2 regions of the Arthrobacter sp. E44 genome follow, and region 1 is predicted to be linked to the other one. Evidence: riboswitches for the same ligand, from Rfam matches in the RefSeq annotation. Region 1 holds a riboswitch; the other holds the start of a gene.

Region 1 (7,023 bases):
CTTGGGGTGCACATGGTCGATGGTATGCGCTGCCTTGCCGCAGTATGCGCATTTATGGCCGTCGCGTCTGAGTACGCCCCTGCGGCTGACAGCCGTGGAGTGGTTGTATCGGGGCCGGATGTACCGGTTGAGGAGGATCACGGACGGGCGGCCCAGGACGTCCGTGGGTCCCACGACAGGGTCATCCCCTTCGGCCACGACGCTCGCCTTGCCCGTGAGCACAAGCACCAGCGCCCGGCGGAAAGTAATGACCGCCAGCGGTTCATATCCAGCATTCAGAACGAGAGTGCGCATGCACTTACCTCTTCACGGCCGCACCCGTCAGGGGCACGAGGGCCGGCTGCCCTCGGCATGTCCGGGCTATGGATCGACATCACAAGAGTAAACAGAGAAGTGCAAAATCAGGTAATCGCCGCCCGGATTCCCTGCGGGGAACGTTCCCCAGCAGGGCAGGCATCAGTCCCCTGCGGGGAACTTCTTAAACGCCAAGGACCCCCGCTGCGAGGGCGGGGGTCCTTGGACAAGCACTGGCTGTTGCCAGTGCCGGACATGCGGTGCTTACCTGACGTGGATGAAAACCGGCCCGGAGCCCACGTTTGCGCTGAAGACCACGGTGTCGTTGCCGTTGAAGCCGCCATGCACGGCCATGCCGTTTCCGGCGTAAACAGCGATGTGTGCCATTCCTCCGCCACCATCGGCGTAGTAGATCAGGTCGCCGGGCTGTGCCTGGGAAGCAGGCACCGTGTCCCCCAGGGACAGGTAGCCGGCGGGCCAGTCGTGGAAGTGGATGCCGACGGCGGCCAGGGCGTTGGTCACCAGCATGGTGCAGTCCTGGTGGACGCCAAGCTGGGCGTAGGCGGCGGAGAGGATTGCAGCACCCTTGCCGCTGGCAGAAGCCTGGGCTGCGGGAGCGGCCGGGGCAGCGGCGGTGGCGACCTTGGCGGTGACCTTGGGAGCGGCAACGGGCTGGGCGGCGGGAGCAGGGGCAGCTTCCTCCACCTGAACCTGGGGCTCGGGCTCGACGACGGGGGCCGGCGTGGTGGTCACAGCTGGCTTCTCGAAGCTGATCGCAATGGTGGAAGCGGCGGAAATCGGGGCGTCGACGGCGGATTCAACTTCCAGCGCGGAGGCGGGAGCAGAGTCGCGTTTGACGTTGGCATCGGCGGCGTTGGCCGCAATGCCGCTGGTCAGGACCAGGCCGGAAGCGGCGGCGATGACCGCAGCCTGGCGGCCCATGCCGCCGGCGTTGTCGCTGACAGCCTTGGCAATGACAGCGATCGAGTTGGTCTTGGTGACCTCGGCGCGGTGCCGTGCGGTAGCACGAGTCGTCATCAGTTCTCTCTTTCGTTTTCCTTGCAACCGCAGGTAGGCAGGCAAAGTGTGTTGGACGCGCCGGCATCTTGGGGGTACGCCGGCGCGTCCCGAACGGGGATGTGGTTTCTAGCGAAGAAGCTTTGGGCAAAGAAATAGCCCTTGGAGCACGGAGCCCAAGAACTATTTGTTGAGGTGGTAGTACGACGAGGTACCGGTGGCTGCAGGCGAGTGGAGCAGCGTGCCCTGTGAGGGGTTGAGTGCGCTGATCATCATGCCGTTGCCGACGTAGATGCCAACGTGGGCGCCGCCGTTCTGGACAACCAGGTCACCCGGCTGCGGCGCAGAGGTGGGGGTCATGATGCTCCACGCGTTGGTGCGGGGAATGCTGATGCCTGCCTGGGCGTAAACCCACTGCACGAACCCGGAGCAGTCCCAGCCGGTGACGGGGCTGGTGCCGCCCCACACGTACGAGTGGCCGATGCCGGTGTAGGCGATGGCTGCGATGCCCGAGGTCGCCGCCGAGGAGACGGTCTGGGCGGTCTTGGCGGCCGGCGCGGCGTCCTGGCCGGCAGCAGCAGCAGCGTTGGCCGTGTCGGTGGACTGGGTACGCACCGGCTGCACCTTGGGAGCAGCGGTGGTTTTGACCACGGGACGTTCAAAGGAAACCGTGGCGGTGGGGGCAGCGGTGACGGCGAGGGCCGTTTGGGCCGAACCGGACTCAGTGGAAGCTGAGACACCGGCAGTGGTATCAGCAGCAGTGGCCGGCAGGCCCATGCTCAGGATCAGGCCCGAGGCGGCTGCCACAACGGCAGCCTGGCGGCCTACGGTCCCGGCATTTGCACTCACGGCCTTGGAAACGGCATCCAAGGGGTTGGTGCGAACCGTTTGCGCACGGTGGCGCGCAGAATTATGGCGTGAAGACACGAAGGTAGCCTCTCCCAATGCCTGCGAGGTGAGCTGTCGGATTCGGATGGGAGTCACCCGGCCACGCTGCTTCCTGGGAAGCTTGTGACTTAACCCCAAGGCCTTCTGGATGAAGGCCGAAATTGGTTCCCCCGCCCCTGCCAGACGATGAAATGCGAACGGACCTTGAGCGGTGGCAGAGTTAGGCAATCCACTCAAGAGCGTCAACTTCGGAAAAGTTGACGCGAGTTAGACGGTACAGCAGTTTTGTTTCAATGTCACATTCAGGTCACGGCTAGTCACGGCGATCTGAGAGTGCGCAATCATTCGGTTACAACCAGCCCATGGGATCGACCACTTCGCCATTGACCTGGACTTCGAAGTGCAGGTGGCAGCCGGTGGATGCACCAGTGGTGCCGCTCAGCGCCACCACGTCCCCGCGGGAGACGGTCTGGCCCACCTTCACATTGAAGGACGACAGGTGGTTGTACGTGGTTTCCAGCCCGTTTCCGTGGTCGATGACCACTCGGTTTCCGCCGCCGAACTGATGCCAGCCCGCGAAGGTCACGGTACCCGTGGCGGCCGCCAGGACGGATGTCCCACACTGCGCCACGAAGTCCTGGCCCCGGTGGAAGTCGCCCGAGCCTCCAGTAATCGGGCTGACCCGGTAACCGAAGGGGGAAGCGGTGGCAAGGGATGCCAGCGGTGCGGCCAGGGTGCCGGCTGACGCGGCACGCGTCACGGACCCGGCCGACTGGGCACTCAGCAGTTGCTTTAGCTTCCCGTCCGGGTCGGCCTGGGTCACCACGGCGGACCGGCTGAAGTCGATCTGGGCACCGATGTCGGCCGAGATCTCGGGCTGCGGCGTGACAGAGGAGGCTGCAAGCGGGGCGCTGCCGGCGGCATCAGTGGCCATAACGGGACTTGTGGCGGGCACGGTCACGGTCAGCACCAGGCCGGTGGCCGCCAGAGCAATGCCGGCCTTCTGGCCGATGCCGCTGGCGGCGGCAAACTCCGTCATCTGGCGGAACGGACCCCGGCGGCGGCGGGCGTCGCGATGGAGGTCGCGGGGGCGCTCCGCTGCGACAACTTCGACAACCCGCGGCGCCGAAGGGGGGCCGGCAGCACGGCGGCGTCCCCGGGGGGTTTGCATGGTCAAGAAGGGTTCCTCTCTGGAAAAGCCTGCGGAGTTAGCTGTCGGATTCGGGTCAGAGAGATCAAAGACCCGGCCCGCCAAGGGCAAGCTTCTGCGCAGGGGTATTCCCGGAAGAATCCTTCACTGGAGAGGCTTGCTGCTGACGGACTTCACCCCAAGGCAGTCCCCCGCTGCCGCTTGTGGTTCCCCCGCCTCTGCCAGTAACGACTCGTGCACCCGATCCGCTGGCAGAGCTCGGCTCCGGATCAGGTAACGCTTAAGTTTCAAACGACTGGTTCTACTATAGGGGCTTAAGACCCTAGGTAACAATTCCGTTATCTTTGGCTGGAAGGGCAGGTCCGGGGTATGGAAGCTTCGCTTCAGCCCTGCTTGACGGCCACAAAGACGTGTGCGGCAACCTCCGGCGGAAGCTCCAGCGCTCCTTCAATCCCGGCCACCCGCACCGAGATGTAGTCGCCCACGCGTTCCAGGGCCACTGCAGCGCCGGGCCGGATTCCGCCTTCGTCCAACTGCGACAGCAGCTCCGGCTCCACCTGGATCGGCTCCGCGAGGCGGCTGATGGTCACGCCGGAAGCAGGCACGTAGCTCTTCATCGCCTCCACCAGGCTGATGGCGCCGTCACCGAAGCCGGGGGCCGGCCGGCCGCCCAGCGCGGCAAGGCCCGGGATTGGGTTGCCGTACGGGGATTCGGTGGGGTGGTCCAGCATCTCGTAGATGCGGCGCTCCACCCGCTCACTCATCACATGTTCCCAGCGGCAGGCTTCATCGTGGACGTAGGCCCAGTCCAGCCCGATGACGTCCGCCAGCAGGCGTTCGGCCAGCCGGTGCTTGCGCATCACCTCCGTGGCGCGCTTGCGCCCGGTGTCAGTGAGCTCCAAATGCCTGTCACCAGAGACAACAACGAGTCCATCGCGCTCCATCCTGCCGATGGTCTGGGAGACGGTGGGGCCGGAGTGGCGCAAGCGCTCGGCAATACGGGCCCGGAGGGCAACGATGTTTTCTTCCTCAAGCTCCAGGATGGTCCTGAGGTACATCTCCGTAGTGTCGATCAGATCCGTCATCCAGCTCAGCTCCTCGAGCGCAGTACCTTGCGTTGTCCCACCGTATCGCCTCTTCCCGCGAGGTAGTCCGGGGGAAAGCTTAGCCTATTTTGACTTTGTCCGAATAGCTGCGGCCCCAAGGGGAGCCGCAACAGGTGCACGCGGAAGGGTTGCACAGGCGGGACACTTGCACGCCCGCCGCGTTGTCTCAGTGTCTGGACTTTGCCGCTGCCGGTTGCCGCCCACCGCCGCTGTTCAGGCAGAATGGGAAAGGCCTATGGCACAGCCGCCGCCCGGCTGCCGGCCACCACAACCCGCCCGTGCGGACCAAAGCGTTCGTCCCCGCCGAAATTGGAGCACCTGTGAGCGACACCAGCATCACGATTCCCGCCGACCTCCTGCCCAAGGACGGACGGTTCGGTGCCGGTCCGTCAAAGGTCCGGCAGGAACAGATCGATGCCCTCGCCGCAGCGTCCAAAACCATCCTCGGCACCTCTCACCGCCAAGCCCCGGTCAAGAACCTGGTGGGGTCCGTCCGTGAAGGGCTGAGCCAGTTCTTCCGCGCCCCGGAAGGCTACGAGGTTGTCCTTGGCGTTGGCGGCTCCACTGCTTTCTGGGATATCGCGAGCTTCGGCCTGGTGGAGAAGAAGGCCCAGCACCTCTCCTTTGGCGAGTTCGGGTCCAAGTTCGCTGCGGCCACCAACAAGGCACCTTTCCTGGAAGCCTCCTCGATCATCAAGTCCGAGCCCGGCACCCGACCAATGGCACAGGCCGAGGCCGGGGTGGACGTTTATGCCTGGCCGCAGAATGAGACCTCCACCGGTGTGGCAGCCCCGGTCCAGCGGGTTTCCGGAGTCGACGAGGGATCGCTTGTCCTGGTGGACGCCACCTCGGCTGCCGGCGGCCTGGATGTGGATGTTGCCCAGAGCGACGTCTACTACTTCGCGCCCCAGAAGAACTTCGCCTCTGACGGCGGCCTCTGGCTTGGCCTGTTCTCCCCCGCCGCTCTTGACCGGGCCGCCCGCATCAAGGACAGCGGCCGCTGGATCCCGGACTTCCTGGACCTCCAGACTGCCATTGACAACTCGCGCCTGAACCAGACCTACAACACGCCCTCGCTGTCCACGCTGGTGACCCTGGATGCCCAGGTGCAGTGGCTGAATTCCAACGGTGGCCTGGATTTCGCGGCTGCACGCACCGCCGATTCAGCCGGACGCATCTACAGCTGGGCCGAGGCTTCCGATTTCGCCACCCCGTTCGTTGCCAAGCCGGAGGAACGCTCCAACGTCATCGCCACCATCGACTTCGACGAGTCGGTGGACGCCGCCGCAGTGGCCAAGATCCTGCGCGCCAACGGCATCGTGGACACCGAGCCCTACCGGAAGCTGGGCCGCAACCAGCTGCGCATCGCCACCTTCGTGGCCATCGAGCCCAGCGACGTCTCGGCCCTGCTTGCCAGCATTGACTACGTGGTGGGCGAGCTGCGCAAGTAGGCACAGTGGACCATCAGGCCCTGTCCATACGCTGGCACGCTTAACGTACGACGGCGCCGCCCGGGTTTATCCCGGACGGCGCCGTTTTCGTTGTGCCTGGCAAAGGGCGGGGCCAGCCTCGCGGTAAAGGTGCGGCTAGGCTCCTGCCTGCGCTCCGTCGTCGTCCGCCGACTCCCCTGCCGGCCCTGAGTCCCCTTCCGCAGCGTGGCCGGCGCCAGCCTCGGCAGGTTCCGCCGTCAAGGGACCACCGTTCTCCTGGCCGTCTGTTTCCTGGGCCTCTGCTTCGTGGCCACCCGCTTCAGGCTCCTGCGGCTGTTCATCCTCGGGACGCACCCGCTCGGCCCACGGCACCCACTCCGGGGCGAGGATGGAATCCTCGGACGGCAGCAGGCCCAGTTCGTTGACCGTGACCACCTTGGAGCGCGAGTTCCGGGTCAGCACCGCGTACCACTGCCAGCCTGCGTAGCCGGGCAGCCGGGACTCGAACAGGTGCGTCACGAGCCGGTCGCCCTCGCTCTTGGCCGCAAGGTGCGCGCCGATGGTGGCGGCCGGCGTGATGCTTTCCACTGCGGTCCGGGCCGCATCAACAGCCGCGGCCAGGAAAGCGTCAGGCTTGCCCGTACGCCACACGGGCACGCCTGCCTTGCGCTTGGGCGGGGTCTTGGCAGCCTGCTCCTGCACTGGCGCGCCCGGCTGTTCAGATTGGGGATTCATGGGCGCCTAAACGTCCAGCTCGTCGGCAACCTTGCGCAGGGCTGCAGCAATGGCCTTGCCCTTGTTGCCGTCCGGGTACTTGCCCTTGGAGAGGGTGCCGGACAGATTGTCCAGCACGGTCACCAGGTCCTGCACCAGCGGGGCGAGGTCCTTGGCGCTGGGACGCTTCGCCTTGGCAATGGACGGGGTCTTGTCCAGCACCCGCAGGCCCAGTGCCTGCGCTCCCTTGCGGCCGTCCGCCACACCGAACTCCACCCGGGTGCCCGCTTTCAGCTCCGTTACCCCTTCGGGCAGCGACGACTTGGGCAGGAAGACCTCCTGGCCATCTTCGCCCGCGAGGAACCCAAAGCCCTTGTCCTTGTCATACCACTTGACCTTGCCGGTAGGCACGTAATCAACCTTC
Region 2 (7,023 bases), on a different contig from region 1:
GTCCTGTCCCGAATGGCCCTGGACGGTGCTTCACACCCCGTTCACCTTCACTATCCTGCCTCCGGCGAACAGATTGTCCAGGCCCTCGTGGCTGTCAGTTCGCCCGGTATCGACCTGCGGCTCCATCCGCACTCCGGCGCCGGACCCGTGGCGGACGGCCTGGAGATCCGGCCGCTGAGGCACCGCATCGAGACGTACGGATACCTGCTCACCGAGCCTGACGGCCGCACCTTCCTTCCGGAACGGCTCCGGGCGGCAGGAATCGAAGGGCCTGACGTGGGCCGACTGCAGCGCCAAGGCTTCTTCGGCGCAGTCGCGTTGGAGGACGTAAGCGTCCCCAGGCCCGGCCAGCGCTTCGCGTTCATCATGGACACCGCGCCGTGCGCCGGCGCGGAGGAACTGGCCGAGGGCACGGACCTTCTGGTCAGCGAATCGACATTCAGCAACGACGACGGCGGGCTGGCGCACCAGTACTTGCACCTGACCGCCGGGCAGGCAGGGGAGCTGGCGGCGTCCGGAAAGTCCCGGACGCTGGTGCTCACCCATTTTTCCGCACGGTATGGCGACGACATGTCCCTGCTTGCGGAGCAGGCGCAGGCACGTGCTGCAGGGACCACGGTCATCGCAGCCCATGACCTGCAGCGCATAGCCGTGCCTCCGCGGCGGCACCAGGTGCGGGAATCAGCGGACCATTATGACGGCGATAGGGTTAAACCATGACGGCAGCAGCTGAATCCATGGTGGCTTTTGACGGCCGCTTCGCGCGTGAACTGTCGGAACTCGCTGTTCCCTGGCAGGCCGAGGAGGCCCCCAGCCCCGGCCTCCTTGTCCTCAACGAGAAACTGGCGCGTGACTTGGGCCTGGACGCGGAGTACCTGCGCAGTCCCGAAGGCGTGCGGCTCCTGGTGGGAAATCACGTTCCTCCTGGCGCCACACCGGTGGCGCAGGCTTACGCCGGCCACCAGTTCGGCGGATACTCGCCCCTGCTCGGTGACGGGCGGGCGCTTCTGCTGGGCGAGGTCACGGACCGGAGCGGACGACTCCTGGACATCCACCTCAAAGGCTCTGGACGCACGCCTTTCGCCCGCGCGGGGGACGGCAGGGCCGTCGTCGGGCCCATGCTGCGCGAATACCTCGTCAGCGAGGCTATGTACGCCCTGCACATTCCCACCACCAGGGCACTCGCCGTCGTGGGCACGGGCCGCCAGGTCCGGCGCGACGGTATGCTGCCGGGCGCCGTCCTGGCCAGGGTGGCAAGCAGCCACCTGCGCGTGGGCAGCTTCCAATATGCGCGTGCCACCGAGAACCTCGACCTTCTGAAGCGCTTGGCGGACCATGCCATCAGCAGGCACTACCCCCAGGCCGCGGAAGCCGAAAACCCCTACCTGGCACTGTTCGGGTCGGTCGTCTCCGCGCAGGCGGAACTGGTGGCCCGCTGGATGCTGGTGGGATTCGTCCACGGGGTCATGAACACGGACAACATGACCATCTCAGGGGAAACCATCGACTACGGCCCCTGTGCGTTCATGGATGCCTTCAATCCTGCGGCCGTCTACAGTTCAATCGACGTCAGCGGCCGCTACGCCTACGCCAACCAGCCGGTTCTGGCCGAATGGAACCTTGCCCGGCTGGCGGAGGCGATGCTGCCGCTTATCCACGAAGACCAGGAGCAGGCGGTTGCGCCCGCAGTGGAGGTGCTCGGCGGCTTCCGGGGCCACTACAGCAGGGCGTGGACCGGTGGCATGAATGCCAAGCTCGGCCTTGGCAGCCGCGGGGGAAGTGACGAGGAAACCACGTCCGCTTTGGTGGACGGCGCCCTTGCCATCCTGAAGGACGGTCCCGTGGACTACACCCTCTTCTTCCGTAACCTGGGCAAGGCCGCCCGTGGCGACCTTCGTCCGGTGCGCGGCATGGTTCTTGATCTGGCTGCGTTTGATTCCTGGGCGGAGCGGTGGCAGGCACTCGAACCGGACGCGGAGCTGATGGACAACGTCAACCCGGCGTACATTCCCAGGAACCACCTCGTGGAGGAGGCATTGGCCGCTGCCACGGCCGGAGACCTGTCACCCTTGCAGCAGCTTTTGGAGGCAGTCAGTGACCCCTTCACCGAGCGGCCCGGGCTGGAACGCTACGCCGAAGGCGCCCCCGAGGACTTCGGCAACTATATGACCTTCTGCGGGACCTGACGGCTGCGGGGGCAGGCGGCGGATGCGACAGGAGGGCGGCAGCCGGATGACCGGCTGCCGCCCTCCTGTCTAATGCCTGCGCTGTTGGGCGCCTGCGGTGATGCGAAGACTAGGCGACGCGGACCGCTGAGTAGCCGCCGAGCCAGCTGATGGAGTGCACCTGGGTGTCGTAGCCGTTCACGCCACCGCTGACAACCTGGCCGTTGCCGGCGTAAACGCCAACGTGGCCGGAGGTGATGATCAGGTCGCCGGGCGCAGGAGCGCCGACCACGGTGCCGTACTGGAAGAACTGGGTGGGGGCAAGATCGCCAACGGACTTGCCCACCGAGCGCAGCGCCTTCTCAACCATGGCAGTGCAGTCCTGCTTGATGCCCAGCTGGCCGTAGGCGTTTGCCAGGATGGCAGCGCCGGTGCCGCTGCCGGTGGGGGCGGACACGGGGGTGGCCGAGGCGTAGGACATGTTCATGCCGGTGTTGGCCGGAGCGGCGGCTGCGGTCTGCACGGGTGCTGCTGCAGGGGCCGGAGCCGGTGCCGGTGCCGCGGTGTAGCCGGCGGCGGGGATCTGGATCTGGTCGCCCGGGTAGATGATCGAGGACAGGCCCAGTCCGTTGGCGGACAGGACGCTGTTCAGGCTGACGCCATTAGCAGACGCAATGGCACCCAGGGTATCGCCGGAAACTACGGTGTGGACGCTGCCTGCTGCCGCTGCCGGGGCCGCAACAGGTGCGGAGTACGCCTGCACGTTGGTCTTTTCCGTGGTGTCAGGGCCGGTGACACCGGCGTGGGCCGGGGCGCCGACGCCGAAGGCAATGCCGGACGCTGCAGCAACTGCGAGCGCGGGGCGGCCCAGCGAGCGGGCCTGGGACTTGGCTGTCACGGCGAGGCCCTCGAGAACAATGGAGCGGGCCGGAGTTGCGCGGTGACGGGCAGTGGTGGAATTTTTTGACACGGTTGATCGCCTCTCCCATGCCTGCGGGGTGAGCTGTCGGGTTCGGGCTGGAGATACCCGGCCGGAAGCAACCCCGTAATGGACGGAGGCGCTATCGACTTAACCCCAAGGCCACAAGTGGCCGCGGAAACTTGGTTCCCCCGTCCCTGCCAGCTGGAGCGGTTGTATCCCATGATCAGTGGCAGGGCTCGGCATACTGATGGGAATGTCCCGTCTGAGAGGGACACCTGAAGACCATAACCCACATGCGGTGGCATTGTCACATTTGGATAACATACGAGGTTTCCCTCTCGAATTCCGCAAACGTTTGGACGTTACGGCTGTTATCGGTGTCGACCTCGGCTAATAGCCGGGCTTGCAGGACAGGTAACGGCCCGGACACGGACACGGGATGTTTGCCGCGGCTCCATGGAACTGGCCGTTTCCATTCAGGCGCTCCGCGATCCGACCGCTAGGCTGTTTGCATGCCAGATTTCGACCGGTTCCGGGTACTGCTCGAAGAGGAGCGGGCGCGGCGCCTGGAGTTGCTGCCGGCGCTGCGGGCTGACATCCAGGCAGCGAATTCGGCCCGGCAGGACTCCAATGTCGATGACGAGCACGACCCCGAAGGGGCCACGATCGCGTTTGAGCTCTCGCAGGCTTCGGCGCTCCTGAAGCAGAGCTCGGCCGGCCTGGACCAGATTGACGCGGCGCTGGCCCGCCTGGCAGCGGGGACCTATGGAACCTGCGCCGTGTGCGGGGAGCCCATTGCGGAGGGCAGGCTGGAAGCGCGGCCCTGGACACCGTTTTGTATCCGCCACGCCTCGTCCGGTCGGGGACGATGACTGGCCCTGCGGATGTGGTGTCCGCGGCGGCGGAGTTCGTTGACCGGACCCTCCAGAACGAGGGCGCCTGGTACCGGGCGGACGACGTCGGGAACCGGCTTGGCTGGGTGCTGGACTCTTACGGTTCCTCCATCGGAGCGGTGCGCGGCACGGTGCGCGATGCCCTGCGCAAATTCAAGGACCTGGACCACGACACCACGGTGATGCTTGCGTCCACCCTGTGGGGACAGCCCCGGCCCGGCTCCCGCCCCGTGTTTGAGCGCCGGTTGGCGGCCGTGGTGCTGCTGCAGTCACGGGTGCGGCTGCTCAGGCACTCGGACCTGACCCGGCTGGAAGGCTTCCTTCGTTCTGCCCAGGCTGCAGACCTGATCCAGCCCCTCCTGGGCGACGTCCTGGTGCCGCTGCTGTCCGGCCTCGGGGAGCGCGAGCGGCAGCGGGCCAACGCGGTCCTGGCCCGGTGGCGGGACGACCCCGACCCGCAGCTTCAGGCGGCGGCAGCCGCCCTTGAAAAAGATTTGACCCTTTGACCTCGAAACCGGGAGATCCGCATGAATGAGCACTTTGACCTTGACCGTTTTGTTGCCGCGCAAAACAGCGGCGGCACCTATGACCAGGCGCTGGGGGAGCTGCAGGTCGGCAGGAAGTCCGGCCACTGGATGTGGTTCATCTTCCCGCAGATCTCCGGGTTGGGGCAGAGCGCAATGTCCCGCAAATACGCCATCTCCTCACTCGCAGAGGCCCGTGCCTACCTGGATCATGAGGTACTGGGGCCGCGGCTCCTGGAGTGCGCCCTGGTCCTGGCCAACCATGCAGACCAGTCCGCGGAGGACATCTTCGGCGGCATTGATGCCAGGAAGCTGCGGTCGTCCATGACACTGTTTCTCCGGGCGGCACCCGGAGAAACAGTGTTCAAGACTGTCCTGGCCCAGTTCTTCGACGGCGAGCCTGACCCTGCCACCGATGAGATCCTGGCTGGCCACGCCGCTGGCTGACGCCGGGTTGGCGGATCAGCCAGGCCCGGGGAACCGGCTAGGGCGTGGGGCTGCCGCCGTTGACGTTCAGTGGTTCCCCTACCACGTAGCTGGACTCGGGTGAAGCCAGGAAGACGTAGGCGGGTGCCAGCTCCGCGGGCTGTCCTGCCCGGCCCAGGGGAGTCGACTGGCCGAATTCCGGCAGCTGCTCCTTGGGCTGGCCACTGCTGACCTGCAATGGCGTCCAGATGGGACCCGGGGCCACGGCATTCACCCGGATTCCCTTGGGTGCCAGCTGCTGTGCCAGTCCCTTGGTGAAGTTGTTGATGCTGGCCTTGGTGGTGGCGTAGTCCACCAGGGTGGGGGACGGGTTGTACGCCTGGATGGAGGTGGTGTTGATGATGGTTGAGCCGGCCGGCATGTGCGGGACGGCGGCCTTGGTCAACCAGAACATCGCATACACGTTGGTCTTGAGGGTGTGGTCGAACTGCTCGTCGGTGATGTCCTGCAGGTCCTCCTGGGCCACCTGCTTCCCGGCGTTGTTGACCAGGATGTCCACCCCGCCCAGCACGGCAACCGCCGTATCAACGACTTCCCGGCATGTGGCGGAATCCTTGAGGTCGCCCGGCACCTTGACGGCCTTGCGGCCCGCAGCCTCGATGATCCCGGCGATGCGGGAGGCGTCCTCCTCTTCCTGGGGCAGGTAGGAAAGGACGACGTCGGCGCCTTCCCTTGCAAAGGCAATGGCAGTTGCGGCGCCGATGCCTGAGTCCGCGCCGGTCACGATGGCGCGGCGGCCTTCCAGCCGTCCCGTTCCGCGGTACGTTTCTTCGCCCAGGTCAGCCTTGGGCGTCAATTCGGCGTCGAGGCCCGGCTCGGGCTGGTGCTGCTTGGGCGGGGAAATCTTTTCGTAGGCAGTCACGGGATTACGGAAGGTGTACTGGTCAGTCATGGTGGTCCTCCTGTTCGTGCGGACTCGGGCTGGTTCGTCGCCCCGGAAATTGAAGCAGCCTGCGATTAATGGATCACAGCAAGCCAAAAAGCTAAGCATGCTTACGGTTCCCAGCCTAGGCAATGAAACCCCGCCCTGCCAAGCGGTCCTTCGGCGTGGCCGCGTCAGTCCCGCCGTACTTCCACCAGCCTGACCTCCGCCAACCGCCCGCCGTCGACCTTCGCTTCCATGAATGTGCAGGAGGGCTGCCGGCGGCGGTCCGTGGGCGACCCGGGATTCAGCAGCCGCAGCCCGTTCGGCGACGCGGTGTCCCAGGGAATGTGGCTGTGCCCGAACACCAGGACATCGGCTTGCGGATACAACGCTTCGCACCGCAGTTCGCGGCCCTTCGCCTGCCCTGTCTCGTGGACCATCGAAAACCGGACGCCCTCCAAGGTCGCGCTGGCCGTTTCAGGAAGGCGGCGGCGCAGCTCCGCGCCGTCATTGTTCCCATACACGCCCAGCAGACGCCTGCTTCGGCGCTCGAATTCGTCCAGCAGCGCTGCGTCCACCCAGTCACCGGCGTGGAGCACCACATCGGCATTTTCAACGGCCCGCCACACCTGGGCGGGAAGGTCTTTGGCGCGTTTTGGCACGTGGGTATCGGCGATGAGGACAAGGTTCAAGGGCATATCCGCATCCTGCCATGAAGCTCTGTTCCCGCGCCCGCCGCAGTCGTACTCTGGGGCTGGGAGGTGATTGCCATGGAGGCAGCCCAAGGCGACCGCATCGTCGTGCACGGAAGGACCGTAGGGTCCTCGGACCGGCACGGGGTGATCCTGGAAGTCCGCGGCGAAGGCGGAAGCCCGCCCTATGTTGTCCGCTTTGACGACGGGCACGAAACGGTCATGTATCCCGGCGGCGATTTCGCCGTCGACCGCGCACACAACACCTGACCGGCGGTGCAAGCGGGACTGCGCCCCGCCGCTCCACCTGTCAGACTGGACGAATGGACCACTTTCCGTACTCCAGCACGTCATCCACCCCACCGCCCCGCTCCGGTCCGCGCGACCCGGGTGACGCCTGGGTGGAAGGGGACCGGGGCCGGTACTGGGGCAGGTTCGGTGCGGCCGGCGTCCTGGCCTACGACCCTGCCAAGGGG

What was found. A riboswitch is a leader RNA that binds a small molecule or an ion and turns the genes downstream of it on or off. The one in region 1 is predicted to bind cyclic di-AMP.
Region 2: linked by a shared signal. The riboswitch ahead of ACETK3_RS10275 (LysM peptidoglycan-binding domain-containing protein) and the one ahead of ACETK3_RS06355 (M23 family metallopeptidase) in region 1 are both predicted to bind cyclic di-AMP.

What each region holds. Positions count from the first base shown of each region.
Region 1 covers NZ_JBHDJA010000005.1:60,742-67,764, reverse strand. The annotation lists gene ACETK3_RS06370 (HNH endonuclease) at 1-294, opposite strand, end outside; gene ACETK3_RS06365 (NlpC/P60 family protein) at 559-1,332, opposite strand; gene ACETK3_RS06360 (C40 family peptidase) at 1,495-2,118, opposite strand; cyclic di-AMP (ydaO/yuaA leader) riboswitch at 2,243-2,436, opposite strand; gene ACETK3_RS06355 (M23 family metallopeptidase) at 2,549-3,370, opposite strand; cyclic di-AMP (ydaO/yuaA leader) riboswitch at 3,381-3,623, opposite strand; gene ACETK3_RS06350 (metal-dependent transcriptional regulator) at 3,733-4,434, opposite strand; gene serC (phosphoserine transaminase) at 4,776-5,906, shown strand; gene ACETK3_RS06340 (DUF3027 domain-containing protein) at 6,042-6,620, opposite strand; gene ACETK3_RS06335 (cold-shock protein) at 6,627-7,010, opposite strand.
Region 2 covers NZ_JBHDJA010000009.1:130,134-137,156, reverse strand. The annotation lists gene ACETK3_RS10285 (ribonuclease Z) at 1-720, shown strand, start outside; gene ACETK3_RS10280 (YdiU family protein) at 717-2,186, shown strand; gene ACETK3_RS10275 (LysM peptidoglycan-binding domain-containing protein) at 2,296-3,135, opposite strand; cyclic di-AMP (ydaO/yuaA leader) riboswitch at 3,139-3,339, opposite strand; gene ACETK3_RS10270 (TraR/DksA C4-type zinc finger protein) at 3,600-3,959, shown strand; gene ACETK3_RS10265 (DNA alkylation repair protein) at 3,956-4,486, shown strand; gene ACETK3_RS10260 (DUF1810 domain-containing protein) at 4,508-4,951, shown strand; gene ACETK3_RS10255 (glucose 1-dehydrogenase) at 4,989-5,882, opposite strand; gene ACETK3_RS10250 (metallophosphoesterase) at 6,047-6,553, opposite strand; gene ACETK3_RS10245 (DUF1918 domain-containing protein) at 6,626-6,817, shown strand; gene ACETK3_RS10240 (NUDIX domain-containing protein) at 6,871-7,023, shown strand, end outside.